DNA from 3 places in the Promicromonospora sp. NPDC023805 genome. Region 2 is predicted to be linked to each of the others. Evidence: predicted binding sites of a transcription regulator. Region 2 holds the regulator's gene; each other region holds the start of a gene.

Region 1 (9,829 bases), on a different contig from region 2:
CCGTTCGCGATCATGCGGCGCAGGCGTCGGGTGTCCTCCTGGACCCGGAGGGTGCCGATCTTGGGCAGCGTCACCGACCGCAGACAGTCTGCGGTTCCGACGCGAATCGAGGACCAGTTGCCCCTGGTTCTGTTCCGCATCCGGAACGATCCGGCGGTGTGGTTCTTCTTCTTGAAGCGCGGGTGTCCCACCCGAGGTCCAGTGCGCTTCCCAGACCGGGACGCGGTCCACGCGGCCAGGCCGCGGCTGACGTCGACCGCGCCTTCCTCGAGTACTTCCGCCAACACCTCGCCCCGCCAGGCCAGGCCAGTCACCTCGACCTGCGTGACACCGCCACCCGTGACCAGGAACCGGCGTCCGGCGTCCTCAGACGCCTTCCACCGATTGAGCGCGTTGATCAGGCTGAACCGCGACCACGGCACCGCGTCCCGAGCCCGGTCCATGGTGTCGGCGTCGGCACCGCGACGGATGAGGGCGCGGTGGTGTTCGCGGGCGTCCAGGTGCAGCCGTAGGCACTGGTTGTACGCAAAGCGGGCCGCACCCACATGGCGGGCGAGCGCCACCGACTGCTCGACCGTGGGGTCGAGGCGGAACCGGAAGGTGGTGTGCCGAGCCATGACCCGAACGCTAGACCGAGACACTGACACTGACCCGAGCGAGGACACATGCCAAGTTCACAGACACCTTCTGCGGAAGCGCCGCTCCCCAGCGAGCGTCGGGCGCGCCTCATCGCGCGAGTGCGAGAGACCGGTTCGGCGCGCGTGAGCGACCTGTCGCGCGTGCTCGGCGTGACACCCGTGACGGTGCGACGAGACCTCGCCCTGCTCGTCGCGGACGGCACGCTGGAGAAGGTGCACGGCGGTGCCCGGATCCCGGCCCGCAGCGCCGGCCTGGGTGCTTACACGGGTGCAAGCACCGGCATCGCCCAGCCCGATCCGGCATCCGCCGGTCGTGTCGACCAGCTGACCATCGGCATGGTCGTGCCCTCCATCGAGTACTACTGGCCCGAGGTGATCCGTGGCGCGCGGGACGCCGCACGCGGCGAGGTGCGGCTGATCCTGCGCGGCGCGTCGTACGAGGTCGACCAGGTGCGGCGCCAGGTGGCCGCGCTCGTCGGCGAGGACGGCGGACCGGGCGTGGACGGCCTCCTCGTCGCACCGCCCGTCGACGGTCCCGAAGCGGCCGAGCTCGGCGAGTGGCTGGCCGGCCTGAGCGTCCCGGTGGTGCTGATGGAACGGCGGCTGGCGACCGGCCCGTACCGCGAGCCGCTGGAGTCGGTGGCCACCGACCACGCGCTCGGCTCCGGCGTGGCCACGCGGCACATGGCGGAGCGGGGGCACCGGCGGGTGGGACTGGTGACGTCGCGGACCAGCCCGACCTCGGCCGCCGTCCGACGCGGTTTTCTCGCGGTGGCGGACGAGCTGGGCCTCGACGTGGTGGTCGACCTGGAGACCGTGCCGATGTTCGACGCCGACTGGGCCGACGAGGCCGCTTCCGTGCTGGACAGGTGCGCGGAGACCGGGGCGACGGCGCTCATCGTGCACTCAGACCGGGAGGCGATCTCGCTGGTCGAGCAGGCGCAGGAGCGCGGCGTGCGCGTGCCGGCGGACCTCGCGGTGATCGCGTACGACGACGAGGTAGCCGGCCTGGCCGACCCCCCGCTCACCGCGGTGCGGCCGCCCAAGGCAGCGATCGGCGCGGGCGCGCTGGAGCTCCTGCTGCGGCGCCTTGCGGCCCGGGCGGATGCCATGGCGTCGCCGGGCAGCGACGGCGGCGACGCGGTGACCGGGGCGGACCGGCCGGTGCACCGCATCGAGCTGAGCCCGCGCCTGATCGTGCGCGCCTCCAGCGCTCCCCGCGGCTGAGGCTCGGAGAAGGACCTACTCCGCGGAGTGTGTTGCGCTCAGTGCACAACGTCTACTGAGCGCAACACACCTCACCCGGATACACATTGCCCGGCGCCTCCGCCCACGCCCACGCCGGGCGGCTACCTTCCCCGCGCGGGGTCATAGCGCCGCAGGGAGCTGCTCTCGCGCACCACGTCGCGGAGCGCCGTCAGATCGCCGGACACGACGCCGACCGCGCGTGCCTGCACGAGCACGTTCCCGAGCGCCGTCGCCTCGACCGGTCCCGCGATCACGGGCAGGCCCGCCGCCTCCGCCGTGAGCCGGCACAGCAGCTCGTTCCGCGACCCGCCACCGACCACGTGCACCGTGTCCACAACCACGCCTGCCAGGGCAGATGCCTCGGAGATCGCCCGAGCGGATGCGGCGGCCAGGCTGTCGAGGATCACGCGAACCAGAGCCGGCCGCGTACTGACCGTGTCCAGATGAAGCTCGACGCCGAGGCGGGCGACGGCGTCGGACACCCGGCGGGGCATGTCGCCCGGGGCGAGGAACTCGTCGCCGTCGACGTCCACGAGGCAGCGCCCTCCGGGCTCGGCCTCGGCCGCGGCGAGCAGGCCCGGCAGGTCGACGGGCGCGCCGTCGTCTGCCGACCAGGCCCGGACGCACTCGTCGAGCACCCACAACCCCATGACGTTGCGCAGGTACCGGACCGTGCCGTCGAGCCCGAGCTCGTTGGTGAAGTTCGCGGCGCGGCTCGCCTCGGTGAGCACGGGAGCCGACAGCTCCAGCCCGACGAGCGACCACGTCCCCGACGAGATGTACGCCGCCGAGGTCCCGAGCGGGGCCGCCGCGACGGCGGAGGCCGTGTCGTGCGAGGCGACCGCGAGCACGGGCACCTCGCCCAGCCCCGTCGCCTCCCGCACCTCGGGCAGCAGGTGCCCGACGGCGGCGCCGGGCTCGACGAGCCCCGGCAGCCGGTCGCGGAGCCCGGCGAGCTCGGGACGTGCTGCGGCGAGCCGGTCCAGGAGGTCGGCCGACCAGTCGCGCGAGCGAGCGTCGAGCAGGCCGGTGGTCGACGCGTTGGTCACCTCCGCGACCTGACGTCCGGTGAGCCAGTAGGCGATCAGATCGGGAATCAGCAGAAGCTGCTCGGCCCGCGCCCACTCACCTCGCCCACCGCTGGTCGAGCCTGTCGAGACCCCCGCAACCAGCTGGAACTCCGTGGTGAACGGCAGATGCTGCAAACCGTTGACCGCGTAGTGATCCGCGAACGGGATCTGCCGGTACACCTCGTCGGCGACCCCGTCGGTGCGCGCATCCCGGTAGCAGTGCGGGTCCGCCACCAGCTCGCCGGCGCCGTCGAGCAGCCCGTAGTCGACCGCCCACGAGTCGACGCCGATCCCACGGATCTCAACGCCCCGCTCGCGCGCGACGTCGCCCGCGGACCGCAGCCCGTCGAGGATCCCGCGCCACAGCGTGCGCACGTCCCAGCGGAGCTCGCCGCGCTCGTCGGATACGGGTCCGTTGGGGAACCGCCCGCACTCGACGAGCTCGACCCGCCGGTCGTCCACCACGCCGAGCATCACCCGGCCGCTGGTCGCGCCGAGGTCGATCGCGACGAAGCCGGAGGTCTCGACAGGCTCGACCGACGAAGCGGGCTCGGCCGACGAAGCGCTCACCGCAGGAACGCCGCTGACACGCCCGCGTCGACGGGTACGTGCAGGCCTGTCGTGTGCGAGAAGTCCGACGTGCACAGCGCGAACACGGCGGACGCGACGTTCTCCGGCAGCACCTCGCGCTTGAGCAGGGTGCGCTGCGCGTAGAACTCGCCGAGCTTCTCCTCCGGCACCCCGTAGACCGCCGCCCGGTTGGCGCCCCAGCCGGACGCGAAGATGCCCGACCCGCGCACCACGCCGTCCGGGTTCACGCCGTTCACGCGGATGCCGTGCTCACCCAGCTCGGCGGCGAGCAGCCGCACCTGGTGGGCCTGGTCGGCCTTGGTCGCGGAGTAGGCGATGTTGTTCGGCCCCGCGAACACGGAGTTCTTCGAGGAGATGTAGACGATGTCGCCGCCGAGCCCCTGGTCCACCAGCACCCGCGCCGCTTCACGTGAGACCAGGAACGAGCCCTTGGCCATGACGTTGTGCTGCAGGTCCCAGTCGGCCACCGTCGTGTCGAACAGCGACCGCGACAGGGACAGGCCCGCGTTGTTCACCACGAGGTCCAGACCGCCGAAGGCAAGCACTGCCTCGCGGATCCCGGCCTGCACGGCAGCCTCGGACGACACGTCCATGGCGACACCGATCGCGACGTCCGCCGAGCCCAGCTCGGCCGCGGCGTCGGCCGCCTTGGCGAGGTCCAGGTCAGCGACTACCACGCAGGCGCCCTCGGCGGCGAGCCGCTGCGCGATCGCCTTGCCGATGCCCGACGCCGCCCCGGTCACCAGGGCAACCCTCGTCGCCAGCGGCTTCGGCGCGGGCATGCGCTGCAGCTTCGCCTCCTCGAGCGCCCAGTACTCGATGCGGAACTTCTCGTCCTCGGCGATGGGCGCGTAGGTCGAGATCGTCTCCGCGCCGCGCATCACGTTGATCGCGTTGACGTAGAACTCGCCGGCCACGCGCGCCGTCTGCTTGTTGCGCCCGTACGAGAACATGCCGACGCCCGGGACCAGCACGATCGCCGGGTCGGCGCCGCGCATCGCGGGCGGCTCCTCGCCCCGCGCCCGCGCCGTCGCCGCGCCGCGCTCGTAGTAGGCCGCGTAGTCCGCCCGGTAGGCGGTGTGCGCCTCGCGCAGGGCGGCAACCGTCTCCTCCACGGTGGCCGACGTCGGCACGTCCACCACCAGCGGCTTCACCTTGGTGCGGAGGAAGTGGTCGGGGCACGAGGTGCCGAGCCCGGCGAGCGGCAGCAGCCGCTCCCGCGCGAGGAAGTCCAGCACGACGTCGGAGTCGGTGAAGTGGCCGACCTGCGGCGCATCCGCCGACGCGATGCCGCGGATCACCGGGGCGAGCGCTGCCGCCCGGGCGCGCCGCTCGGCGTCGGGCAGGGGCTCGTAGCCGGGGCGGACGGCGCCGAACGCATGCGTACCGTCGGCAGCGAGTGCCGCCGTCCGCGCCTCGATGAACGCCTCGGCACGGCGGATGATCCCGAGCGACCGCTCCTCCGCCTCGTCCGAGGTGTCGCCCCACGCGGTGATGCCGTGCCCGCCCAGGACGCAGCCGATGGCCTGCGGGTTCTCCGCCTTGATCGCCGCGATGTCGAGGCCGAGCTGGAAGCCGGGACGCCGCCACGGCACCCACACCACATCGGAGCCGAAGATCTCGCGGGTCAGCGCCTCGCCGTCGGCGGCAGCGGCCACGGCGATGCCCGAGTCGGGGTGGAGATGGTCCACGTGGGCGGCGTCGACCAGGCCGTGCATGGCGGTGTCGATCGACGGCGCCGCGCCGCCCTTGCCGTGGAGGCAGTAGTCGAACGCGGCGACCATCTCGTCCTCGCGGTCCAGGCCCGGGTACACATCGACGAGTGCGCGCATCCGGTCCAGCCGCAGCACGGCAAGGCCCTGCGCCTTGAGCGTGCCCAGGTCACCGCCCGAGCCCTTGACCCACAGCAGCTCGACGGGCTCGCCCGTCACGGGGTCGGTGGCGGTCCCCTTCGCGGACGTGTTGCCGCCCGCGTAGTTGGTGTTGCGGGGGTCGGCGCCCAGCCGGTTCGAGCGGGCGACGAGCGAGGTGACCGTCGGGTTGTCAGTCGCGTCGGCAGTCTGGTTCGTCATCGGGCTGCTGCTTCCGTTTCGGTGGGGTCCGCCTCGTTGGCCGAGCCTGTGGAGACCGAGGTCCCGGCGAGCTCGGCCGGCGGGGGCGTCGTCTTTCGGTAGTGCGGTGCTTCGTGCGGCGTGCCGACGAGGCCGTCGGCGGTGAGCCAGGTCGCGATGCGCGCGATGCTGCGTGCCGCGCCGGCGGTGCCTGGCTCGTTGAGGTGGCCGTGATAGGTGCTGTCCTCGCGGACGAGCAGCACGTCGACGCCGGCCGCGGCGAGCTCGGCGCAGTATGCCTCGCCCGAGGACCGCAGCGCGTCGTGGTCGGACGTGACGACGAACGTGGGCGGCAGCCCGCGCAGGTCCTGCCCTCCGGGGTGGGCGTACGGGGAGACCGGCAGGTCGCTGTTGCCGAGGTAGTTGGCGCCCATCGCACGCATCGCCTCGGGCGGGAAGTCCCGGTCGGGCGGCAGCGCGGCGATCTTCGCGGCGAGGTCCGGACTCGGCGCCGGGAGCTCGTAGTGCGCCACCGGGTAGGCCAGCACCATCGACCGCGGCTGCGGCCCGCCCGCGTCGCGCAGACGCAGCGACGCGCCGGCCGCCAGGTTGCCGCCTGCGCTCGCCCCGCCCAGCGACCAGCGGTCCGGCCCGACGCCGAGACCGGCGTCCCGCGCCCAGCCGTAGGCGAAGGTGACCTCCTCGGACGCGACGGGGAACCGCACCCCGCCGGGTGCCGCAGCGGCGGGCGGGTCCCGGTAGTCGAGCTCTGGCGCGAGCTGGTAGTCGACGCTCACGACCACCACACCGACGTCGGCGAGCCGCCGCGCGACCCAGTCGGCCTCCGGCATGTCGAGGTCGCCGTACATGAAGGCACCACCGTGCGCCCACACCAGACCGGCCACCCGTCCGACGTCGGCCGCCGGCTCGTAGACCCGTACCCGCAGGTCACCGTGCGGGCCGTCGAGCAGGCGGTCCCCGATGGTGACGCTCACGCGCCCCATCCGGCCTGGTCGCCCCCGACTCGCTCGGCGGCGACCTTCTCGGCGTACCCGGAGGCCGCGAAGGCCGCCTTGGGGTTCGGGTCGAGGCCCATCTCCTCGCGCACCTCGGCGACGAGCGGGCGGACGTCGGTGTCGTACGCGTCCATGAGCACGGCGTGCGCGCCGAGCACGTCACCCGAGAGCTGGGCCGCTGTGAGCGCCTCGACGTCGACGAGCAGTGCCTTCGCCGTCGCCTCCTGGACGTTCATGACCGAGCGGATCTGGGCCGGGATCTTCGGCTCGATGTTGTGGCACTGGTCGAGCATGAAGTTGACACCGCTGTCCGGCGCGTGGGCGCCGGCTAAAACGATCTCGTGCATGATCCGGAACAGCTGGAACGGGTCCGCGGCGCCGACCATGAGGTCGTCGTCGGCGTAGAAGCGGCTGTTGAAGTCGAAGGCGCCGAGGCGGCCCTGGCGCAGGAGCTGCGCCACGATGAACTCGATGTTGGTGCCGGGCGCGTGGTGGCCGGTGTCGAGCACCACCTTTGCCCGGTCGCCCAGGGCCATGACGTGCAGCAGGGACGTTCCCCAGTCCGGGACGTCGGTGATGTAGAACGCGGGCTCGAAGAACTTGTACTCGAGCACCATGTGCTGGTCGTCGTCGAGCGCGGCGTAGATCTCGGCGAGGGACTCGGCGATCCGGTCCTGCCGGGCGCTGATCGAGTCCTGGCCCGGGTAGTTGAGGCCGTCGGAGAGCCAGACCTTGAGGTCCTTGGACCCCGTTGCCCGCATGACGTCGATGCACTGCTTGTGGTGGTCCACCGCCTTGGCCCGGACCCGGGGGTCGGGGTGGGCGAGGGAGCCCAGCATGAAGTCGTCGTCCTGGAAGACGTTCGAGTTGATCATGCCGATCTGCACGCCCAGGTCCTCGGCGTGCCGGGCGAGCACCCCGAAGTCGTCGACCAGGTCCCAGGGGATGTGCAGGCTGACCCGCGGGGCGACGCCGGTGTACTGGTGCACCTGTGCGGCGTCGGCCAGCTTCTCGAACGGATCGCGCGGTACGCCCGGCTGGCCGAAGACCTTGAACCGCGTCCCCGAGTTGCCGAACGCCCACGACGGCAGCTCGATCGTCTGCTGCCGGAGCGCGGACTTGGCCGCCTCGGTTCGTGTGGATGCCGCCATGGCGTCCTTCCTCTCCGCGCACTTCCTCGTGCACCATCTTGAAACGATTCACTCGAACCCTAAACCGCCGCCGCCGCGCGGTCAAGGTGCCGTGACTCCTCGGTCGGTAGAACGTCAGGTGATCGGCAGCCCGAGCTGCCGATCACCTGACGTTCTACCGACCACGCGAACCCGCCGCGACCTAGAAGTCGAAGTCCGCGATGTTGCTCTCGTCGAACACGTACGGCTCGCCGAGCAGCACCTCGCCGTCCGCCCCGACCGTGAACTCGCCCAGGCGCCCCGCGGTGAAGGTGTCGCCCTCCTCGCCGGTGATGTCGCCGGCCGCAAGGGCCGCGGCGGCCTGCGTCGCCAGGTAGCCGAGGTCGGTCGGGTTCCACAGCGCGAACGCCTCGACGGTCCCGTCCTCGACGTACTCCCGCATCTGGTTGGGGGTGCCGAGTCCGGTCACCGCGACCTTGCCCTTGTACTCCGACGTCGACACGTAGCGGGCCGCGGCGGCGATGCCGACCGTGGTGGGCGAGACGATGCCCTTGAGGTCCGGGTGCGACTGCAGCAGCGCGGCGGTCTTGTCGAACGAGGTCTGGTCGTCGTCGTCGCCGTAGACGGTCTCGACCAGCTCGATGTCCGGGTAGTCGGAGGCGAGCTTCTCCTCCATGAGCGCGATCCACGCGTTCTGGTTGGTCGCGTTGGCCGACGCCGACAGGATCGCGATCTCGCCCTCGCCGCCGATCTGGTCCGCGACCAGCTCGAGCTGCTTGTCGGCGATGCCCTCGGGCGAGGCCTGGTTGACGAACAGGTCCCGGAACTGCGGCTCGGTGTCGGAGTCGAACGTGACCACCTTGGTGCCCGCCGACCGCGCCTCCTCCAGCGCGTCGCCGATCGCCGTCGGGTCGTTGGCCGAGACCACCAGGGCACTGACCCCCTGCTGGGCCGCGGTGTTGATGAACGGCACCTGGGCGTCGGGCGAGGCGGCGTCCGGGCCGACCTCCTCGACCGCGGCGCCGAGCTCCTCCGCCGCCTCCTCGGCGCCCGCCGTCGACGCCTCGAAGTACGGGTTGCCCAGGTTCTTGGGCAGCACGGTGATCGTCACCGCGTCGTCGCCACCACCGCCACCCCCGCCACCCCCGCCATCGCTCGATCCGCATGCGGTAAGGCCCAGCGCCAGCACGGCGGCCGTGCCGGCCGCGAGCACAGATGTGAACTTCATCGTCCGTCTCCTTACGTTCGCTGCCCGACGGCGCTCCGCCGTCGGACTCTCAGGCCGCCCGCTATGCGCGGGGCGACCACGGAAACAACCAGCGCCGTGCCGATCACTATGTTGATGACGTTGACCGTCACGCCCTCCAGGCGCAGCGCGCTGCCGAGCACCCCGATGAGCAGGACGCCCGCGACCACCCCGTGGATCGCGCCGCGCCCGCCGAAGATCGACACCCCGCCGAGCAGCACGGCGGCGACCACCTGCAGCTCCATACCCGTCGCGTTGTCGCCGCGCGCGCTGCCGTAGCGCAGCGTGTAGTAGACGCCCGCGAGCGCCGAGACCGCCCCGGACAGCACGAACAGGATCAGCAGGGTCCGCTTCACGTCGACGCCGGAGAACCGGGCGGCCTCGCTGCTGCGGCCGATGTCGAGCACGTTCCGGCCGAACGGTGTCGCGTGCAGCAGCACGGCGAAGACGGCGATCACGAGGAGCAGCCCGAGGGTGATGACCGGGTAGGGCGACTCCCCCAGCTTCGCCGTGGCGCCGTCGGTCCAGGACTCGGGGAAGCCGGTGACGGCCGTCGTGCCGAGCAGGCCGACGGCGAGGCCGCGGTAGAGGGCGAGCGAGCCGATGGTGACGGCCAGCGACGGCAGGCCCGCGTACGCGATCAGTGCGCCGTTGATCGCGCCGCACACCGCGCCGAGCAGCACCGAGATCAGCAGCGCGGCCCCGAGGCCGAGTCCTGCCTGGTGGAGCAGCCCGAACGTGACGCTGGACAGGCCGACCACCGACGCGACCGACAGGTCGATCTCCCCGGTGGCGATGATGAGCGTCATCGGGAGGGCGATGAGCAGCACGGGGGCGAG
Region 2 (9,829 bases):
TAGACGCCGTAGGTGTCGTCACCCTGGCTCGACACGATCACGTAGCCCTTGCGGCCGGGGCCGTACCAGATGTCCACGCCCTCGGCGTCGGCCGTCAGGTTCTTGCCCCCGTACGACGGCGCCGCGGGGTCCACCGGGGCGCACTCCTCGGTCTCGGGGTCGTAGGCGTCGTGCACGCCGAAGTCCTTCACGCGGTCCACCAGCCGCGGCTCGCCCGAGCCGAGGGGGAGCGGCACCCGCCACAGGCCGACGTCCTCCTGCGTGGCGTACAGCGTGCCGGTGCGGCGGTCGACGGCCAGCCCCTCCAGCTGCGGTGCCACGCCCGGCTCCTCGCACGGCACCCAGGTGGTGCCGTCGGGCAGCGGGAACTCGCCGGGCATCGCCAGGTGCTCGACGTCGGTGTAGCCGACGCCGTCCGGGCCGGTGGTGATCCGCGCCGTGGCGATGTTGGTGCTGCCCTCCTGCGTCACCACCGCGTACGTCTGGCCGCGGCGCTGGTAGACCGCCAGGCCGTACGCCGTCTGGTCCTCGGCGACCGTCTCGCGGTCCGGGCTGAACAGGAACTCCAGCTCGGGTGCGGTCACCTCGGTGAGCGGCTCGGCGGCGTCGGACCCGGCCGGGTCGATGGCGAAGAAGCGGATCTGGTCGTTGTACCGGTCCGAGACGACGGCGACATCGGTCTTCCTGCCGGCCACGTCCAGGCCGTAGGCGATGTCGACGTTGTTGTACCGGCCGGGTACGCCGTCCGCGCGCGGGGCGGCCGTTGCCACGACCGACTGCAGCTCGGCCGCGGCAGCGGAGTAGACGCGCAGGCCGCCCTCCTTGGCCGTCGTGACGACGAGCGACAGGTCCGAGTTCTTCGGGTGGACCCAGATCGCGGGGTCGTCGCCCGAGGCGTTGCCGCCGGCCTCGTCGTCGTACAGCGGCGGGGTCTCCACCGAGGTGGTGACGGTGGCGGTGGCCGACGACGGCCGGTCGTGCCCGCCGCTCGCGGCGGCCGAGGCCGGGACCATGGTGGACAGGAGCAGCAGGGCAGCCGGCAGGGCGGCGAAGCGACGTCGCATGCCCCGAGGCTGCCCGCCCACGACGGACACCAGGTGGAGCGCGGCTGAACACAGCGCGAACGCTGGGCCTCTCTCCTTCGAGGTCTAAGTTCCTCCCTCGTGAAACGTTTCAGAGCGGAGGGGCTTAGACCTCGAAGCGGAGACCGCCGTCAGTCCAGGAGCGGGTCCAGGCCGTGGAGGGGGAACACCGCGCGGCGGGTGGCTTGGACCGCGCGGTCCACGGCGTCGGCCGGGTCGTAACCGTCGCTCCAGCGGCGGAACGGCACCTCGCCGGAGCCCAGCGTGCGCGCGGCCTCGAAGCCCATGGCCTCGACCGCCGTGCGCCACTCCCCGGGCAGCTCGGCACCGCGTTCCAGGGGTACGTGCGCGACCTCGGCGACGAGAGCCGCCCAGGCGAGCGGGACGACGTCGGACACCGCGTAGCCGCCACCGCCGAGGGCCAGCCAGCGGCCGTCCGCGTGCTCGTGCGCCAGCGTGTGCGTCCACTGCTGCGCGGTCCACTGCGCGTCCACCGAGACGTTCAGGTTGGAGAGCGGGTCCCTTCCGTGGGCGTCGCAGCCGTGCTGGGACACGATCACCTGCGGCCGGTGCTCCCGGACCAGGGCGGGCACGACGGCGTCGATCGCCCGCAGCCAGGCCGGGCCGGCAGTGCGCGCGGGGACCGGGATGTTGACGACGCTGCCCTCGGCGGAACCCTGCCCGATGTCGGCGGAGGCGCCGGTCCCCGGGAACAGGGTGCGGCCGTCCTCGTGGACGGAGACGGTCAGCACGCGAGGGTCGTCCCAGAAGATCGCCTCCACCCCGTCGCCGTGGTGGGCGTCGAAGTCCAGGTAGGCAACCCGCTCCGCGCCCCGGTCCAGCAGACGGCGGATGGCGGCCGCCGCGTCGTTGTAGACGCAGAAGCCCGAGGCCGTACCAGGCATCGCGTGGTGCATGCCGCCGGCGATGTTCACGCCGTGCGCGATCTCGCCGGTCCAGAGCGCGTCGGCCAGGTCGACGGACCCGCCGAGCTGGCGCGCGGCGGCCTCGTGCATCCCGGCGAACAGCGGGTCGTCGTCGGTGCCCAGCCCGCGCGCCACGTTCGGCTCCAGCGTCGTCCCAGCGTGCCGGACGGCGGCCACGTAGTCGGCGTCGTGCACCGTCTCGATCACCGCGTCGGGCGCCGGCTCGGCGTCCGCCAGCTCGAGCGTGGGCTGGTTCAGCAGGCCGAGCGCCTCGATGAGCCGCATCGTGAGGTCGAGGCGGGTGGGCGACATGGGATGCCCGGGTCCGAAGTCGTACTCGAGCAGTCGCGGACTCCAGACCAGCCGGGCGAGGTGCACCCGCCCACGGTAACGGACCGGCGGCCCGGCCAGTGCTCTGGCTCAGGAATGGCGGACGAGGTAGCCTGGTGAGTGCCACCCCCTGCGGGGGGAGAGGAAGTGAAGCCGGGAACCCCCGCCGGACGACGGGATCCCGGCTTTCGCGCGTTCAGAGCAGGATGTCGATCTCATCGATTCCTGTGCCCAGGGCAGCGCGTACGTCGAGCGCGACCCCCCGCCGGGCTTGCCCGACCGCGCCGGCGACTGCGTCTGCCACCCAGAGCATCGGCTCGTCCGTAGGCAGCGCGAAGTCGATGTGAAGCTCGACGGGCATCGCATGCTTGGCGTGCAGCGCGGCGAACATCCTTCTGTCCCGTTCGTTCAGGGACTGGGTCCGTGATTCGAGCCATACCTGGGAGACGTCCATGTTCCCGAGCTCGAAGACCAGGCGTTCCAGACACTGGCGTCGCGCGCGCTCCTGCTTTCTCGGGTCAACAGGCGAGCCCACGACCACGATGTGCACCAGGTCGTGCTCCGCGATCACGGAGGCGATCTTTCCCCGACGGGGTGCGGACTCGTCACGCCAATGGAGCCGGCGTGCTCCTCTGAGGAGAAGCTCGCGTAGGTCGTCACGCATGGACCCACACGCTCCAGGGTTCGCTACCGCTGCTGCGAGCAGATAGAGCCCGTCGCGACCCCGACCCGGCATCTGCATCGACTCGTCTACCCACGCGTGCAAGGCGAACCCGTCTGCCGGGGCGTGCTCCATTTTCACCGATGGATCATCGCTTAGAAAGGGCGACTATGCTCACCCAAACGACGTTGCTTATATGCAACGACCATCCCGGATCGCGTGCGCGGCCGGCGGTGGGTTTCTGCTCAGATCGGCTACCGCGGCGTGGCAGAGTAGGGCGTCGATCGACAAGACATGGTGGAGGGAGCGGAGCGGATGGCGGGGAGCCTGCGGAACCGGCTGTTCGGGCTGCGGGAGCTCGTCGACGAGCTCGCCTTCCGGGCGCCGGCGCGACTGGCGGTCACCGTCTTCGCGTGTGTGGTCGTGCTGTTCGCGATCCTCCTGATGGTGCCGTTCGCGACCGCGGACGGCGAGGGTGCTCGCCTGGTCGACGCCCTGTTCACGGCGGTCTCCGCCGTGTGCGTGACAGGGCTCGTGGTCCAGGACACCGCCACCTACTGGTCCCTGTACGGGCAGATCGTCATCCTCGCGGGCATCAAGGTGGGCGGCTTCGGCATCATGACCGTCGCCTCCCTGCTCGGCATGATCGTGTCGCGCAAGATCGGGCTGACCCAGAAGCTGCTCACGGCGTCGGAGACCAAGACGAGCCGGCTGGGCGACGTCGGCTCGCTGATCCGGGTCATCATCATCACCGCCACCACGCTCGAGCTGTCGATCGCCCTGCTGATCTTCCCCCGGCTGGTCGTCATCGAGGAGAACGTCGGCACCGCCGCCTGGCACGCGCTCTTCTACGGGATCTCCGCGTTCAACAACGCGGGCTTCGTGCCCACCACCGAGGGCCTGATGCCGCACGTCGGCGACTGGGCGCTCCTGCTGCCGATCGCTCTCGGCGTGTTCATCGGTGCGCTCGGCTTCCCGGTGATCCTCAACATCCAGCGCGCGCTGCCCCGGCCGGGCCAGCGCTGGCACAACTGGACCAAGCGGCTCTCCCTGCACAGCAAGCTCACGCTCGTGACGAGCGGCGCGCTGCTCGTCGTGGGCGCGCTGCTGCTGCTCGTGCTGGAGTGGACCAACCCGGCCACGTTCGGGCCCCTGACCCTCGGGCAGAAGCTGCTGGCCGCCCTCTTCGCCGGCATCATGCCGCGCTCGGGCGGGTTCAGCACGGTCGACGTCGGCGCCATGACGGAGTCGAGCTGGCTCATCCAGGACGCACTGATGTTCGTGGGCGGTGGGTCGGCGTCGACCGCCGGCGGTATCAAGGTGACCACGCTCGCCGTCATGCTGCTGGCGATCGTCGCCGAGGCGCGCGGCGACCGCGACATCGAGGCGTTCGGCCGCCGCATCCCGCGGGACGTCCTGCGGCTGTCCATCGCGGTGGTGTTCACGGGGGCGAGCATCGTCCTCGTCTCGTGCATCGCGCTGCTGGAGGTCACGGACCTGCCGCTGTCGCAGGTGCTGTTCGAGGTGCTCTCGGCGTTCGCGACCGTCGGCCTGTCCACAGGCATCACGTTCGACCTGCCCGACGCCGGAAAATACGTGCTGGCTCTGCTCATGTTCGTGGGGCGCACCGGCGCGGTCACGGTGGTCGCGGTGCTTGCGCTACGCGACCGGCGACGCATCGTACGCTTCCCCGAGGAACGACCCATCATCGGGTAGCTGACGAGAGTGTCAGACGTACAGGTCACTAGGGTGACCTGTACGTCTGACAAGTGGCTAGAGAGGAATACCGTGCCGGAGAAGAAGCCCGAGCGGGATGCGGGTGTACTCGTGATCGGACTGGGGCGGTTCGGGTCGTCGATCGGCGCGACCCTGGACCGGCTCGGCCAGGACGTGCTCGCCGTCGAGCAGGACCCGATCCTGGTGGCCCAGTGGTCCGGGCGGCTGCCGCTGGTGGAGGCCGACGCGTCCAACCCGGAGGCGCTGGAACAGCTCGGCGCCAAGGACTTCGGTGTGGCAGTGGTCGGCGTCGGCTCGTCGCTCGAGGCGTCCGTGCTGATCACGGGCAACCTGGTGGACCTCGGCACGCCCCAGATCTGGGCCAAGGCGATCTCGGCGGAGCACGGCCGCATCCTGACCCGGATCGGCGCCCACCACGTCGTCTTCCCGGAGGCCGACGCCGGTTCGCGCGTTGCCCACCTCGTGAGCGGCAAGCTGCTCGACTACATCGAGGTCGAGGACGGCTTCACCATCGTGAAGATGCGCCCGCCCAAGGAGGCGCAGGGCTTCACGCTCGCGCAGTCCAACATCCGCAAGCGGTACGGCATCACGGTGATCGGTGTGAAGTCGCCGGGTGTCGACTTCGTCTACGCGACGCCGGAGACGCGGATCTCTGCCAACGACCTGCTGGTCTGCTCCGGCCACGCGGACCTCCTCGAACGGTTCGCCGCGCGGCCGTGATTTCGGCCCCTGGACGGGTTCGGCGCACCTCACACCGCCCCCGATTACGGGCCTCGCGTCAGACCAGGTAGCCTAGGGAGCGGACTCCCTTTCGTGTTGGTCGGCCATCGTCACTCTCTGGCGTCACTGTCCCGGACCAACCGTGGACCATTTCGCTGAGCGGCCCGTCGTCGGGCTGCCGCCGACCGATCGAACATTGCGAGGACCTATGGGCTCCGTCATCAAGAAGCGCCGCAAGCGTATGGCGAAGAAGAAGCACCGCAAGCTGCTTCGTAAGACGCGCCACCAGCGCCGCAACAAGAAGTGACGCTCGCGCCCTCGGGCGCGTGACGAGCAGGCCCGGCCCCTTAGTGGGCCGGGCCTTCTTCGTGTCCGCGTGTGGTTCGGTCCCTCTCCTTCGAGGTCTAACCTGCTCCGCTCTGAAACGATTCAGAGCGGAGTGACGTTGACCTCGAAGGAGAGGGCGGCGGCCGTGCGCCGCTACTGCCCGCGGAGGCGGCGGCGCGCTGCCCGCAGCACCAGGCCCAGCACCCACGCGGCGCCGGCCCATGACGCGGTCCGTACGCTGCGCCCCGCCGCGCGCTGCGACCGACCGCGGAACTCCCGGATGGGCCAGCCCACCTCCTGCGCGTGCCGGCGCAGCCGCAGGTCGGGGTTGATCGGGCAGGGGTGGCCCACGGCGCCCATCATCGGCAGGTCGTTCAGCGAGTCCCCGTACGCGTAGCTCTCGTCGAGGTCGATCTCGTTGATGTTCGCGAGCTCGACGATGGCCGCGGCCTTGGCCTGGCCGTGCATCAGGTCGCCGTTGAGCCGGCCCGTGTAGAACCCGTCCTTGTGCTCCGCGATGGTGCCGAGCGCACCCGTCGCGCCGAGCCGGCGCGCGATGAGCTGTGCGATCTCCACGGGCGTGGCCGTGATGAGCCAGACCTGGTGGCCCGCCGCGATGTGCTCGTCGAGCAGGCGGCGCGTGCCCGGATAGATCCGCAGCGACAGGACGGCGTCCCACACCTCTTCGCCGAGGGTGGCGATCTCCGCGACGCTGCGGCCCGCGATCAGCGACAGGGCGCGGTTGCGTACCTTGTCGATCTCTTCCTTGTTCTCACCCCACACCAGATAGCGCGCCTGGATCATGGCGAACCTGAGGATGTCCCGCGTGCCGAAGAACTTGCGCTGGTACGCGGACTTGGCCAGGTGAAAAGCGCTCGCACCGCGGATGATCGTGTTGTCGACGTCGAAGAACGCCGCGGTGGCGGACGAGGGGTGCGTCGACGGCATGGAGGCCACTCTATCCGCGCGCCACGTAGTGCAGGTCACACCGGGCAGGCGGCGACGGCCGGTGATAGAACCGGGGCGTGAGCCAAGAGATCAGCGGGCCGGACCGGGCCACCCTCGCGCGCGTCCTCCACCTGCTGGTGGCCGCGCTCGCCCTCGGCGGCTTCACGATCGAGCTCGTCACCGCGATCGTCAGCGGCCCGGGTATCGCGCCAACGCACGCCGAGCGCATCGTCCGGCTCTTCAGCTACTTCACCATCGAGTCGAACCTGCTGATCGGCGGCGTCTCGCTGGCGCTGGCGCTGGACCCGCGGCGCGACGGGCCGTTCTTCCGGGTCCTGCGGCTCGACGGGCTGCTGTGCATCGCGGTCACCGGGATCGTCTACAACACGGTGCTGCGCGGCCTGGTGACGCTGACGCCGTCGGGCGCCGTGGCGAACGTGATGCTGCACGTGCTCGCGCCGCTCCTCGCCGTCATCGTCTGGCTGTGGGTAGGACCCAGGCCCCGCGTGAGCGTGCGGACGGTGTGGTGGTCGGTCGTCTACCCGATCGCGTGGCTCGTCTACACCTTCATCAGGGGAGCCGCCACGGACTGGTACCCGTACCCCTTCCTCGACGTCACCGTGCTCGGCTACGGCGCCGCGCTGACCAACGCCACCCTCGTCGCCGTCGTCTTCCTGGTCCTGGCCTGGGGCGTGCGGTGGGCGGACACACGGCTGCCGGCCACGGACCGTTCGGCCCCGCGCGTGACGTAACCTCGGGTCGTGACAAGTCCTGCCGATGCCCGGGTAGTCCTGTACACACGCGAGGCGTGCCATCTGTGCGAAGACGCACGCGCCGTGGTGGTGCGGGTGTGCGAGGGCGCAGGAGCCCGATGGCGCGAGGTCGACATCGACAGCGCGCCCGCACTGCGGGAGAAGTACGGGGACTATGTCCCCGTGGTCGAGGTGGACGGGGTCCAGCAAGGTTTCTGGCGCGTGGACGGTGCGCGCCTGGCCCGCCTCCTGGCATGATCGTCCCGGCAGTGTGTGCGTACGCCCGCGACACAGTGGTCGCGGGGAGGGGAGCAGCACGTGGTCGAACTCAGTGACGGGACAGTTCCGGCAGCAACCGTAGGGAGGCTGCCGTACTACCTGCGCGCCCTGCGGGACCTCGCGGCCGAGGGGGTGTCCCTCACCTCGTCGACGGAGCTCGCCGAGCGTTCGGGCGTGAGCTCGGCGCAGCTGCGCAAGGACCTGTCCTACCTGGGTTCGTTCGGCACGCGCGGCGTCGGGTACGACGTCGAGTCGCTCGCCTCCTACATCACTGTCGCCCTGGGGCTCGAGACGGAGCACCGGCTGGCGATAGTCGGCATCGGTAACCTCGGGCACGCCCTCGCGAACTACTCCGGCTACACGACGCGTGGCTTCCAGGTGGTGGCGCTGCTCGACGCGTCGCCCGACGTCGTGGGCACCCGCGTGGCCGGCGTGACCGTGGAGCACGTCCGCGACGTCGCGCAGATCATCCAGCGCGAGCGGGTCAGCATGGTCGTGCTCGCGCTGCCGGGTCACGTGGCCCAGGACGTGGCCGACGCCGTCGTGGCCACGGGCGTCCGCGAGATCCTCAGCTTCGCGCCGGTCGCGCTCCAGGTGCCCGACGACGTGGTCGTGCGCTCGGTCGACGTCGGCGGCGAGCTGCAGATCCTGGCGTTCCACGCGGCGACGCGCGCTGCGGCACTCTGACTCTGCGCTGGTGACCGGCACGGGGCCGAAGTCGGCACTTTGCTGGGCGCCTGCGTCGAAGTCGGCAGTTGGTATCGAGATCGGTCCAGCGCTGGACCGATCTCGATGCAAAGTGCCGACCTGGCTGACGACGAGGTGGTGCTGGCGGCCGGTGACTCCATCAGCTATCCGTGCCGTGCCGTGCCGCACCGGATCCGGAACGCGGGCGTGCGGCCGGCCGTCGCGACGTGGTTGATAGTGCACCCCTGAGAGGTGCCGCGTGCTCGGAGATTAGGGTCGCCTCGTGAGATTCCTCGAACAGAACGACACGATCCTGGTCACCGACGGCGGCCTGGCGACCGAGCTGGAAGCACGCGGGAACGACCTGTCGGACGAGCTGTGGTCGGCGCGGCTGCTGGCCGACGCCCCCGACGAGATCAAGGCCGCGCACCTGGCGTTCTTCCGGGCCGGAGCCGTGATCGCGACGACGGCGAGCTACCAGGCGTCGTTCGACGGGTTCGAGGCGCGCGGGATCAGTGGGGACGACGCCGAGCGGCTGCTGCGGCGCAGCGTCGAGCTGGCCCGCGCCGCCCGCGACGAAGTGGCCGACGACGGACGCGAGCGCTGGGTGGCGGCGTCGGTGGGGCCCTACGGCGCGGCGCTCGCCGACGGATCGGAGTACCGGGGCCGGTACGGGCTGAGCGTCGCCGAGCTGGCGGCGTGGCACCGACGTCGTCTGGAAGTGCTGGCCGACGCCGGACCGGACGTGCTGGCGCTCGAGACGATCCCGGACCTGGACGAGGCGGAAGCGCTGATGACGGTGATCTCCGGGATCGGCATCCCCGTGTGGCTGACGTACAGCATCGACGGCAACCGCACGCGTGCCGGGCAGCCGCTGGCCGAGGCGTTCGCCATCGCCCGGGACGTCCCGGAGGTCGTGGCGGTGGGGGTCAACTGCTGTGCGCCGTCCGACGTGTCGGCGGCGGTCGTCACGGCAGGTGCCGTGACCGGGAAGCCGGTGATCGTCTACCCGAACAGCGGCGAGAGCTGGGATGCCGGGCGACGGGCCTGGGCGGGTTCGCCGGAGCACTCCGCACGGCCGGGGCAGCAGGCGCGACAGTGGGTCGTTGACGGTGCGCGGATAGTGGGCGGATGCTGCCGTGTGCGCCCCGCTGACATCAAAGACATAGCCCGTGCCGTCGCCGGCACGGGCTAGGTCTGAGCGAGGTGGCTGAGCGAAATCAGCCCTTGGCGATCGCGCTGACGTCCAGGGTGATCTTCACCTTGTCGCCCACCAGGAAGCCGCCGGTCTCCAGCGAGGCGTTCCAGGTCAGGCCGAACTCCTTGCGGTTGATCTCGAGGGCGGCCTCGAAGCCGGCGCGGTTGTTGCCGAACGGGTCC
Region 3 (9,829 bases), on a different contig from region 2:
CCGTCGGCCAGGACCACCTTGCCCGGATCGGTGACGGGCTGGTGCGGGTAGGCGGACAGCAGCTCCTCACCCACGGGCGCGGAGCGGTCGCCCACGAGGGAGATCGTGGTCGTCCAGGCCCGGTCGCCCTTCCGGCCGACGACGACGCGCGGCACGATCAGCACCCCGCTCGCGCGTGTGGGGTCCTCGGACTCGTCGCCCGGGGTGACGTCGTCGAACGCGAAGCTGCCGAACGCGACCAGTCCGCTCCCGGGCAGGGCCACGTCGTCGTGCACGACGGCGCGGTCGAGCACCTGGCGCCAGGCGTCGTCGGCGTCGGCGAAGCGGCCGGGGCCGAACGTCTCGAACCGCAGCGCCTCGCCCCAGCCCACGAGCCCGTCGCCGTGCCGCACCCAGGCGAGCGCGTTGGTGTCGGGGAGGCGGTCGACGAGCGCGGTCGGCGTATCGGGCAGGTCGTCGACCGCGACGGTGCGGACCACGAGCTGGGGACCGCCGGGCGCGCCGCGCGGCGACTCGTCGGACGGGGGCGGCGCATCGGTGACCCAGGTGCCGGACACGGAGAAGCCGGTGGGTGCACCGGGGGTGCGTCCGGCAGGCGAGACGATCATCTTCCTCAGGATAGGTCGGCGGACGGATCGGCCCCACATCCCGTGGGAGACGTCACACAGGGCAGGGTGGGCGGACGGCGGGTTCGGGATGCCGCGGCGCCGTCCGGGGTCGTGAAACGATGGCTGCATGTCCCGCGCAAGCCTGGAAAAGAAGCCGGCCGAGGTCGCGTCGATGTTCGACGGGATCGCCGCCCGCTACGACCTGACCAACGACCTGATCTCCCTGGGTCAGGACCGGCGCTGGCGTCGCCTCACGGTCGACGCGGTCGCCGCGATGCCCGGCGAGCGCGTGCTCGACCTCGCCGCGGGTACCGGGACCAGCAGCGAACCCTTCGCCGCCGACGGCGCGTTCGTGGTCCCGTCCGACTTCTCGATCGGCATGCTGCAGGTCGGCAAGGAGCGTCGGCCGGACCTGCCGTTCGTCGCAGGGGACGCGATGCGGCTGCCGTTCGCCGACGCGTCCTTCGACGCGGTGACCATCAGCTTCGGCCTGCGGAACGTGGCGGACACGGACGTGGCGCTGCGCGAGATGCTGCGCGTCGTCCGGCCCGGTGGTCGCGTGGTGATCTGCGAGTTCTCCACGCCGACGTGGAAGCCGTTCCGGGTGGTCTACCAGGAGTACCTGATGCGCGCGCTGCCCGTGGTGGCGAACCTCGTGACCCGCGAGAAGGGCTCGTACGACTACCTCGCCGAGTCCATCCGCACCTGGCACACCCAGGTCGAGCTGGCCCACCTGATGCTCGAGGCCGGCTGGGAGCACGCGGCCTACCGCAACGTGTCCGGCGGCATCGTCGCGCTGCACCGGGCGGTCCGCCCGGTCTGACCCCCTCTGGGACGCAGTCCGGCACCCCGGCAAAGTAAGGGGAACCTTCCTACACAATCCCCCCTAAGTGTGGCTAGGGTGTCGGTGTTGTGACAGGGTTCACAAGGGCTTGTCACGAAGCCCGGTCGAACCCCGCACGGCGAGGTCAGCAACGACCAGCTGCGGGTTCCCAACGGGGGTGAACGTGCGAACTGCAAGACGCGACGACGCGGATGTCATCGTGGTGGGCGCCGGTCCGGCCGGCTCGTCCACGGCGCACTGGTGCGCGGCCGCGGGTCTCGATGTGCTGCTCCTGGAAAAGGGCGAGTTTCCGCGGGACAAGATCTGCGGCGACGGCCTGACGCCGCGTGCCGTGGCCGAGCTGGTCCGCATGGGCGTCCCCACCCGCGAGGACGACGGCTGGATCCGCAACCGCGGCCTGCGCGTCCACGGCGGTGGCCGCTCCTACGAGCTCGACTGGCCGAGCCTCACGACCTACCCCGGCTACGGCATGGCGAAGTCCCGCATGACGCTGGACCAGACCCTTGCCCAGCATGCGCAGGCGAGCGGCGCCAAGCTCCTGCAGCGCACCAAGGTCACCGGCCCGCTCCGGGACGACGACGGCGGCCGCGTGGTCGGCGTGACCGTCCAGCCGCTCGACACCCGGGGCCGCGCCGAAGGCCCGGTCAAGGAGCTCCGCGCCCCGGTGGTCGTGGCGGCCGACGGCGTCAGCTCACGCTTCTCGCTCGCGATCGGGCGGGAGCGCCGCGACGACCGGCCCATGGGGACCGCCGTCCGCGCCTACTACCGCACGCCGCGCCACGACGACCCGTTCATGGAGTCGCACCTCGAGCTGTGGGACGGCGAGCCGGGCAAGAGCGACCTGCTGCCGGGTTACGGCTGGATCTTCCCGCTCGGCGACGGCACGGTGAACGTGGGCCTCGGCAGCGTGCACTCCACGCCCGCGCGCCAGTCAAAGGCGGGTATCGACTACCGGCGTCTCATGGAGACCTGGCTGGCCAAGAGCGCGCCGGAGGGCTGGGACCTGGTGCACGAGCCGGAGCGCGGCCCGATCCGCGGCGCTGCGCTGCCCATGGGCTACAACCGCGGCCCGCTGTACGCGGACGGTGTGCTCCTGGCCGGCGACTCCGCCGGCATGGTGAGCCCGTTCAACGGCGAGGGCATCGCCTACGGGCTGCAGGCCGGCCGGGTCGCCGCGGAGGCGATCAGCCAGGCGCGCCACAAGAGCACCGACGGGGCCCGCGAGGCCACGCTCGGCACGTACGCGGACCGGATGCGCGACGATCTCGGCGGCTACTACACGTTGGGCCGCTGGTTCGTGCGGCTCATCGAGCACCCGGAGATCATGCGGCTCTGCGTCCGCTACGGGCTGCCCCGCAAGGTGGTCATGCAGTTCACGCTCAAGCTCCTGTCCGACTGCTACGAACCGCAGGGCGGCGACTGGGTGGACCGCGTCATCGCGGGTCTGACCAGGGTGGTACCCCGCTCATGAGCAGCCGCACGCAGCGCATCACGCATCCGAAGGGCAAGTCGTCCACGAAGGGCACAGCATGAACCCCTACGTACCGATCCTGATCCTCATGGCGATCGGCGCCGTCCTGGCGCTCGGTGGTGTCGCCGCGAGCGCGATCATCGGTCCCAAGCGTTACAACCGCGCCAAGCTCGACTCCTACGAGTGCGGCATCGAGCCGACGCCGCACGCTGTGGGCGGCGGGCGGCTGCCGATCAAGTACTACCTGGTGGCGATGACATTCATCGTCTTCGACATCGAGGTGGTCTTCCTCTACCCGTGGGCCGTGGACTTCACGACGCTCGCGACGTTCGGGCTGGTGGCGATGCTGGCGTTCCTGGCGTTGATCACCGTGCCGTTCGTCTACGAGTGGCGCCGTGGCGGTTTCGACTGGGTCTGAGCAGGCTGACGACTTTCATGTGCGGCGCCTGACGGCGTCGTGCAGCGACGCCGGGCGGGTCCCGGCAGCAAGGAGGAGACATGGGTGTCGAGGAAGCGCCGTCAGGTTTCCTGCTGACGACGATCGAGGATCTCGCCGGGTACCTGCGCAAGGCTTCGGTGTGGCCGGTCACGTTCGGCCTGGCCTGCTGCGCCATCGAGATGATGGCGGCGGGTGCGTCGCGGTTCGACCTCTCGCGGTTCGGCATGGAGGTCTTCCGTGCGTCGCCGCGGCAGGCCGACCTGATGATCGTGGCGGGACGCGTGAGCCAGAAGATGGCCCCGGTGGTGCGCCAGGTGTACGACCAGATGAGCGAGCCCAAGTGGGTGCTCTCGATGGGTGTGTGCGCGTCGTCGGGCGGGATGTTCAACAACTACGCGATCGTCCAGGGCGTGGACCACGTGATCCCTGTCGACATCTACCTGCCCGGCTGTCCGCCGCGGCCGGAGATGCTGATCAACGCGATCCTCGGGCTGCACGACCAGATCCAGAAGGCGCCGCTGGGCGTGAACCGCATCGAGGCCGCGCGGGCCGCCGAGGCGGCCGCCATGGAGGCCACGCCGACCTTCGAGATGAAGGGTCTGCTGCGATGAGCGACGTCACGCCCGGCGGCGACCAGAAGGCCGTGGCCGGAAGTGCGGTCCAGCCGCCCGAGGGCGCCGCCACGCTCGAGCTCGTCGAGGTCAAGCGCGGCATGTTCGGCGCGGGCGGTTCCGGCGACACCTCCGGGTACGGCGGCCTGATCACCCCGATCGCGATGCCCGCGGCATCGGCCCGGCCGTACGGGAGCTGGTTCGACCAGGTGGTCGACGTCCTGACCGAGGTGCTGACCGACGCCGGTGTGGCGCCGGAGCAGGCGATCGAGAAGGTCGTCGTGGAACTGCACGGCGCCGCGAGCGCCGACGCCCAGCAGGCGGAGCTGACGATCGACGTCGCCCGCGAGCACATCGTCGCCGTCTGCCAGGCGCTGCGGGACGACCAGGACCTGCGGTTCGAGCTGTCGCTCGGCGTGAGCGGCGTGCACTACCCGCACGACGCCGGCCGGGAGCTGCACGCGGTCTACCACCTGGCCTCGATCACGCACTCGCGCCGCCTGCGGCTCGAGGTCGCCGCACCGGACGACGACCCGCACATCCCGTCGACCACCTCCGTGTACCCGTCCAACGACTGGCACGAGCGCGAGACGTTCGACTTCTTCGGGATCGTCTTCGACGGCCACCCCGCCCTGACCCGCATCGAGATGCCGGACGACTGGGTGGGCCACCCGCAGCGCAAGGACTACCCGCTCGGCGGCATCCCCGTCGAGTACAAGGGGGCCACCGTGCCCCCGCCGGACACGAGGAGGAGCTACTCATGAGCGCTCCCACTGCTGCTCCGCACGCCACCCGGCCGGCGGGCAACGATGACATGTCGTCAACGGTCCGCGCCTTCGAGGCCTATGGCGACGGCGACTGGGACGACATCGCGCGCGAGGCGATCGGCGAGGAGCGGATCGTCGTCAACATGGGTCCGCAGCACCCGTCGACGCACGGTGTGCTGCGCCTGATGCTGGAGATCGACGGCGAGACCGTCACCGAGGCCCGCGCAGGCATCGGCTACCTGCACACGGGCATCGAGAAGAACATGGAGTACCGGACGTGGACGCAGGGCACCACGTTCTGCACCCGCATGGACTACGTGGCGCCCCTGTTCCAGGAGGCCGCGTACTGCCTGGCGGTGGAGAAGCTCCTCGGCATCACCGACGACGTGCCTGAGCGTGCCTCCGTGATCCGCGTGCTGATGATGGAGCTCAACCGGATCGCCTCGCACCTGGTCTGTCTCGGCACCGGCGGCAACGAGATGGGCGCCACCACCGTGATGACCGTCGGGTTCACCGCCCGCGAGGAGATCCTGCGCCTGTTCGAGGCGGTCACCGGTCTGCGCATGAACCACGCGTACATCCGCCCCGGCGGGGTCGCGGTGGACACGCCAGAGGGGTTCACCACCCAGGCCCGCGCGGCCCTGAAGAACGTCCGCGGCTACCTCAAGCAGCTGACCGACCTCATGCTCGCCAACCCGATCTTCAAGGCGCGCCTGACCGACGTCGGCGTCCTGAACCTGACCGGCTGCATGGCGCTCGCGATCACCGGCCCCGTGCTGCGCTCCACCGGACTGCCGTACGACGTCCGCAAGGACAACCCGTACTGCGGCTACGAGACGTACGACTTCGACGTCCCGACCGCGAAGGGCGCCGACTGCTACGACCGCGTGGTGCTCCGCATCGAGGAGTGCTACCAGTCGCTCAAGATCGTCGAGCAGGCCATGGAGCGGCTCGACCGTACGGAGGGCGAGCCGGTGATGGTGGCCGACAAGAAGATCGCCTGGCCCGCCCAGCTCGCCGTCGGCGGCGACGGCCAGGGCAACTCCCTTGAGCACATCAAGAAGATCATGGGCACCTCCATGGAGGCCCTGATCCACCACTTCAAGCTGGTCACCGAGGGCTTCCGCGTCCCCGTCGGCCAGGCCTGGCAGACCGTGGAGCACCCGCGCGGGGAGCTCGGCGTGCACGTCGTGTCCGACGGCGGCACCCGCCCCTACCGCGCGCACTTCCGCGACCCCTCGTTCAACAACCTCCAGGGCGTGTCCGTGATGTGCGAGGGCGGCCAGGTGGCCGACGTCGTCGTCGCCGTCGCCTCCCTGGACCCCGTGCTGGGAGGTGTGGACCGATGACCGCAGAACCCGTGGACACCAGGACCCGCTACGACGCTGCGACCCTGGCCACGCTGACCACCGACGCCACGGCGATCATGGCGCGCTACCCGGACCCCCGCTCGGGCCTGCTGCCGATGCTGCACCTCGTGCAGTCGATCGACGGCTACGTGAGCCGGGACGGCATCCTGTTCTGCGCCGAGATGCTCGGCATCACGGCCGCCGAGGTCTCCGCCGTCGCGACCTTCTACACCCAGTACAAGCGGCACCCCAACGGCACCTACACCGTCGGCGTGTGCACCAACACGCTGTGCGCGGTCATGGGCGGCGACGCGATCTTCGACGAGCTGAGCGAGCACCTCGGCGTCGGCCACGACGAGACCACCGACGACGGCGCGATCACTCTCGAACGCGTCGAGTGCAACGCCGCCTGCGACTACGCGCCCGTCGTGATGGTGAACTGGGAGTTCTTCGACAACCAGACGCCCGAGACGGCGACGGCGCTCGCGGACAAGCTGCGCCTCGGCGAGGACGTCGCCCCCACTCGGGGCGCCGCGTCGGTGTGCTCGTTCAAGCAGATGAGCCGGGTCCTGGCGGGGTTCAACGACGGCCGCGCCGACGAGGGTGTCGGCGCGGGTGCGCCGACTCTTGCCGGACTGCGGATCGCCCGCGAGAACGACTGGAGGGCGCCGGACGGTGCCCCCGGGACGACCGACCGGCCGGGCGAGACGATCACCGGCGAGCCGGGCTCGTCCGCCGAGCGTCAGCCCGTGACGCCGTCGGACACCCAGGTCGGCAAGGACAAGAAGCCAGGGGAGGACGCGAAGTGACTTCCATCGCGACGCTGACACCGGTACTCACCGACACGTGGGACAAGGACCGGTCCTGGCGCCTGGCCACGTATGAGCGCGCCGGCGGCTACGCGGGCCTCAAGAAGGCCCTGAAGACGGCGCCCGCCGACCTGGTGCAGGCGGTCAAGGACTCCGGCCTGCGCGGCCGCGGCGGTGCGGGCTTCCCCACGGGCATGAAGTGGGGCTTCCTGCCTCAGCCCGACGGCGGTCCGCGCTACCTGGTCGTCAACGCGGACGAGTCCGAGCCGGGTACCTGCAAGGACATCCCGCTCATGCTCGCCAGCCCGCAGCACCTGATCGAGGGCGTTGCGATCACCAGCTATGCGATCGGCTGCGACCACGCGTTCATCTACGTGCGCGGCGAGGTGCTGCACGTCTACCGGCGGCTGCTGAACGCCGTCGAGGAGGCGTACAAGGCGGGCTACCTGGGCAAGAACATCCAAGGCTCGGGCTTCAACCTCGACGTCACGGTGCACGCAGGGGCGGGCGCCTACATCTGCGGCGAGGAGACGGCGCTGCTCGACTCGCTGGAGGGCCTGCGCGGCCAGCCGCGGCTCAAGCCGCCGTTCCCCGCCGTCGCCGGCCTGTACGCGCGGCCCACGGTGGTGAACAACGTGGAGTCCATCGCATCGGTCCCCGCGATCATCGCAAAGGGCGCCGACTGGTTCTCCTCGATGGGCACCGAGAAGTCCCAGGGGCACGGCCTGTTCTCCCTCTCGGGGCACGTCACCACGCCCGGCCAGTACGAGGCGCCGCTCGGCATCACGCTGCGGGAGCTGCTCGACCTGGCGGGCGGCGTCCGCGAGGGGCACGAGCTGAAGTTCTGGACCCCGGGCGGGTCGTCGACGCCGATCTTCACCGCCGACCACCTCGACGTCCCGCTCGACTACGAGTCGGTGGGCGCCGCTGGGTCGATGCTCGGCACGCGTGCGCTGCAGATCTTCGACGAGACGGTGTGCGTGGTCCGGGCGACGAGCCGCTGGACCGACTTCTACGCGCACGAGTCGTGCGGCAAGTGCACCCCGTGCCGCGAGGGCACCTACTGGCTCAAGCAGGTGCTGCACCGCATCGAGGGCGGCGAGGGCCAGGACGGCGACCTCGAGCTGCTGCTCGACCTGTGCGACAACATCCTGGGCAAGGCGTTCTGCGCGCTGGGCGACGGCGCCGTCTCGCCGATCACCTCCAGCATCAAGCTGTTCCGCGAGGAGTACCAGGCGCACATCGACGGCCACGGCTGCCCGTTCGACCCGAGCAAGTCGGCACTCTTCCCGTACACCCCCAAGACACGGACGACGGCTGCCCTCGCGGGCGCCGGCGCCGGAGGTCACCGATGACCGTCACCACGAACAACCCGAAGACCGAGGCCGCACCGGTCGAGCTGGTCACCTTCACCATCGACGGCACGGAGGTCAGCGTCCCGAAGGGCACGCTGATCATCCGGGCCGCGGAGCAGGCGGGGATCCAGATCCCGCGGTTCTGCGACCACCCGCTCCTGGCGCCCGCCGGCGCCTGCCGGCAGTGCCTCGTCGAGGTCTCCATGCCGGACCGCGAGGGCAATGTGCGGCCCATGCCGAAGCCGCAGGCCTCGTGCACCATGACCGTCGCGCCCGGCATGATCGTCAAGACGCAGCACACCTCCGCCGTCGCGGACAAGGCGCAGCAGGGGGTCATGGAGCTGCTGCTCATGAACCACCCGCTGGACTGCCCGGTCTGCGACAAGGGTGGCGAGTGCCCCCTGCAGAACCAGGCGATGTCGAACGGCCGCACCGACACGCGGTTCGTCGACGTCAAGCGCACCTTCCCCAAGCCGATCGCGCTGTCCACGCAGATCCTGCTCGACCGCGAGCGCTGCGTGCTGTGCCAGCGCTGCACCCGGTTCAGCGAGGAGATCGCGGGCGACGCGTTCATCGCGCTGCAGGACCGCGGCGCGCACCAGCAGATCGGCCGGTTCGACGAGGGCGTGCTCGGGTTCGCGGGCGAGCCCGTAGGCCCCGTGGACCGCCCGGTCGGGGAGGCCACCACCGACACGTCCGGACGGCCGTTCTCGTCCTACTACTCAGGCAACACCGTGCAGATCTGCCCGGTGGGCGCGCTGACCGGGGCGGGTTACCGCTTCCGGTCGCGCCCGTTCGACCTGGTCAGCACCGAGAGCATCGCCGAGCACGACTCCTGCGGCTCCGCGATCCGCATCGACCACCGTCGCGGCCAGGTGCTGCGCCGGCTCTCGGGCGAGGACCCGGTGGTCAACGAGGAGTGGATCACCGACAAGGACCGCTTCGCGTTCACCTGGCAGTCGGCAGCGGACCGCATCACCACGCCGCTGGTCCGGGAGGACGGGAAGCTTCGTCCCGCGTCCTGGGTGGAGGCCCTGGAGATCGCGGCTGCGGGCCTGGCGAGGGCCAGGCAGAGCGGCGGCGTCGGCGTGCTGCCGGGCGGCCGGCTCACCGTCGAGGACGCCTTCGCCTGGTCACGCTTCGCCCGTACGGCGCTCGGTACCAACGACGTCGACCAGCGTTCGCGCGTGCACTCCGCCGAGGAGGCCGCATTCCTGGCGCACGTCGTCGCCGGGTCGGGCGTGGGCGTCACGTTCGGCGACCTCGAGAAGGCGCCAGCGGTTCTGCTCGTCGGCCTGGAGGCCGAGGAGGAAGCGGGCATCACGTTCCTGCGGCTGCGCAAGGGTGCCATGGGTAAGGCGAGGACGAAGGTCTTCTCCGTGGCCCCGTACGCGACGCGCGGGCTGACCCGCCTGAACGGCACGCTCCTGCCTGCCGCACCCGGCACCGAGGCCGAGTGGCTGACGAGCCTGACCACCACCCTGGGCGGCGGCCTGTCCCCGGCGGACGCACCGACGTCCGACATCGACACCAGCGCCCTGGCCCAGCCGGGTGCCGTGATCCTCGTGGGCGAACG

Evidence for each region. Region 2 encodes Rex, which represses fermentation and respiration genes when NADH is low (regulators of the CRP and FNR family bind a similar motif). Its sites were predicted from a motif close to CTTGTGAANNNNTTCACAAG; they were not measured.
Region 1: the regulator Rex is predicted to act here: its motif matches at 7,801-7,820, upstream of rhaI (L-rhamnose isomerase).
Region 3: the regulator Rex is predicted to act here: its motif matches at 1,518-1,537, upstream of AB0F70_RS24235 (geranylgeranyl reductase family protein).

Annotation. Positions count from the first base shown of each region.
Region 1 covers NZ_JBFAAH010000018.1:1,451-11,279, forward strand. The annotation lists gene AB0F70_RS17730 (RNA-guided endonuclease TnpB family protein) at 1-617, opposite strand, end outside; gene AB0F70_RS17735 (substrate-binding domain-containing protein) at 666-1,865, shown strand; gene AB0F70_RS17740 (rhamnulokinase family protein) at 1,988-3,526, opposite strand; gene AB0F70_RS17745 (bifunctional aldolase/short-chain dehydrogenase) at 3,523-5,619, opposite strand; gene AB0F70_RS17750 (alpha/beta hydrolase fold domain-containing protein) at 5,616-6,593, opposite strand; gene rhaI (L-rhamnose isomerase) at 6,590-7,765, opposite strand; gene rhaS (rhamnose ABC transporter substrate-binding protein) at 7,947-8,972, opposite strand; gene AB0F70_RS17765 (ABC transporter permease) at 8,984-9,829, opposite strand, start outside.
Region 2 covers NZ_JBFAAH010000053.1:334-10,162, forward strand. The annotation lists gene AB0F70_RS27180 (phytase) at 1-1,064, opposite strand, end outside; gene AB0F70_RS27185 (acetoin utilization protein AcuC) at 1,214-2,386, opposite strand; gene AB0F70_RS27190 (hypothetical protein) at 2,535-2,909, opposite strand; gene AB0F70_RS27195 (potassium transporter TrkG) at 3,294-4,715, shown strand; gene AB0F70_RS27200 (TrkA family potassium uptake protein) at 4,788-5,456, shown strand; gene AB0F70_RS27205 (AURKAIP1/COX24 domain-containing protein) at 5,665-5,763, shown strand; gene AB0F70_RS27210 (HAD-IB family hydrolase) at 5,937-6,731, opposite strand; gene AB0F70_RS27215 (Pr6Pr family membrane protein) at 6,809-7,483, shown strand; gene AB0F70_RS27220 (glutaredoxin family protein) at 7,493-7,741, shown strand; gene AB0F70_RS27225 (redox-sensing transcriptional repressor Rex) at 7,802-8,449, shown strand; gene AB0F70_RS27230 (cupin domain-containing protein) at 8,555-8,698, shown strand; gene mmuM (homocysteine S-methyltransferase) at 8,733-9,644, shown strand; gene AB0F70_RS27240 (YceI family protein) at 9,670-9,829, opposite strand, start outside.
Region 3 covers NZ_JBFAAH010000032.1:48,623-58,451, reverse strand. The annotation lists gene AB0F70_RS24245 (isochorismate synthase) at 1-608, opposite strand, end outside; gene AB0F70_RS24240 (demethylmenaquinone methyltransferase) at 736-1,431, shown strand; gene AB0F70_RS24235 (geranylgeranyl reductase family protein) at 1,616-2,923, shown strand; gene AB0F70_RS24230 (NADH-quinone oxidoreductase subunit A) at 2,982-3,341, shown strand; gene AB0F70_RS24225 (NADH-quinone oxidoreductase subunit B family protein) at 3,422-3,973, shown strand; gene AB0F70_RS24220 (NADH-quinone oxidoreductase subunit C) at 3,970-4,737, shown strand; gene AB0F70_RS24215 (NADH-quinone oxidoreductase subunit D) at 4,734-6,089, shown strand; gene nuoE (NADH-quinone oxidoreductase subunit NuoE) at 6,086-6,898, shown strand; gene nuoF (NADH-quinone oxidoreductase subunit NuoF) at 6,904-8,253, shown strand; gene AB0F70_RS24200 (NADH-quinone oxidoreductase subunit G) at 8,250-9,829, shown strand, end outside.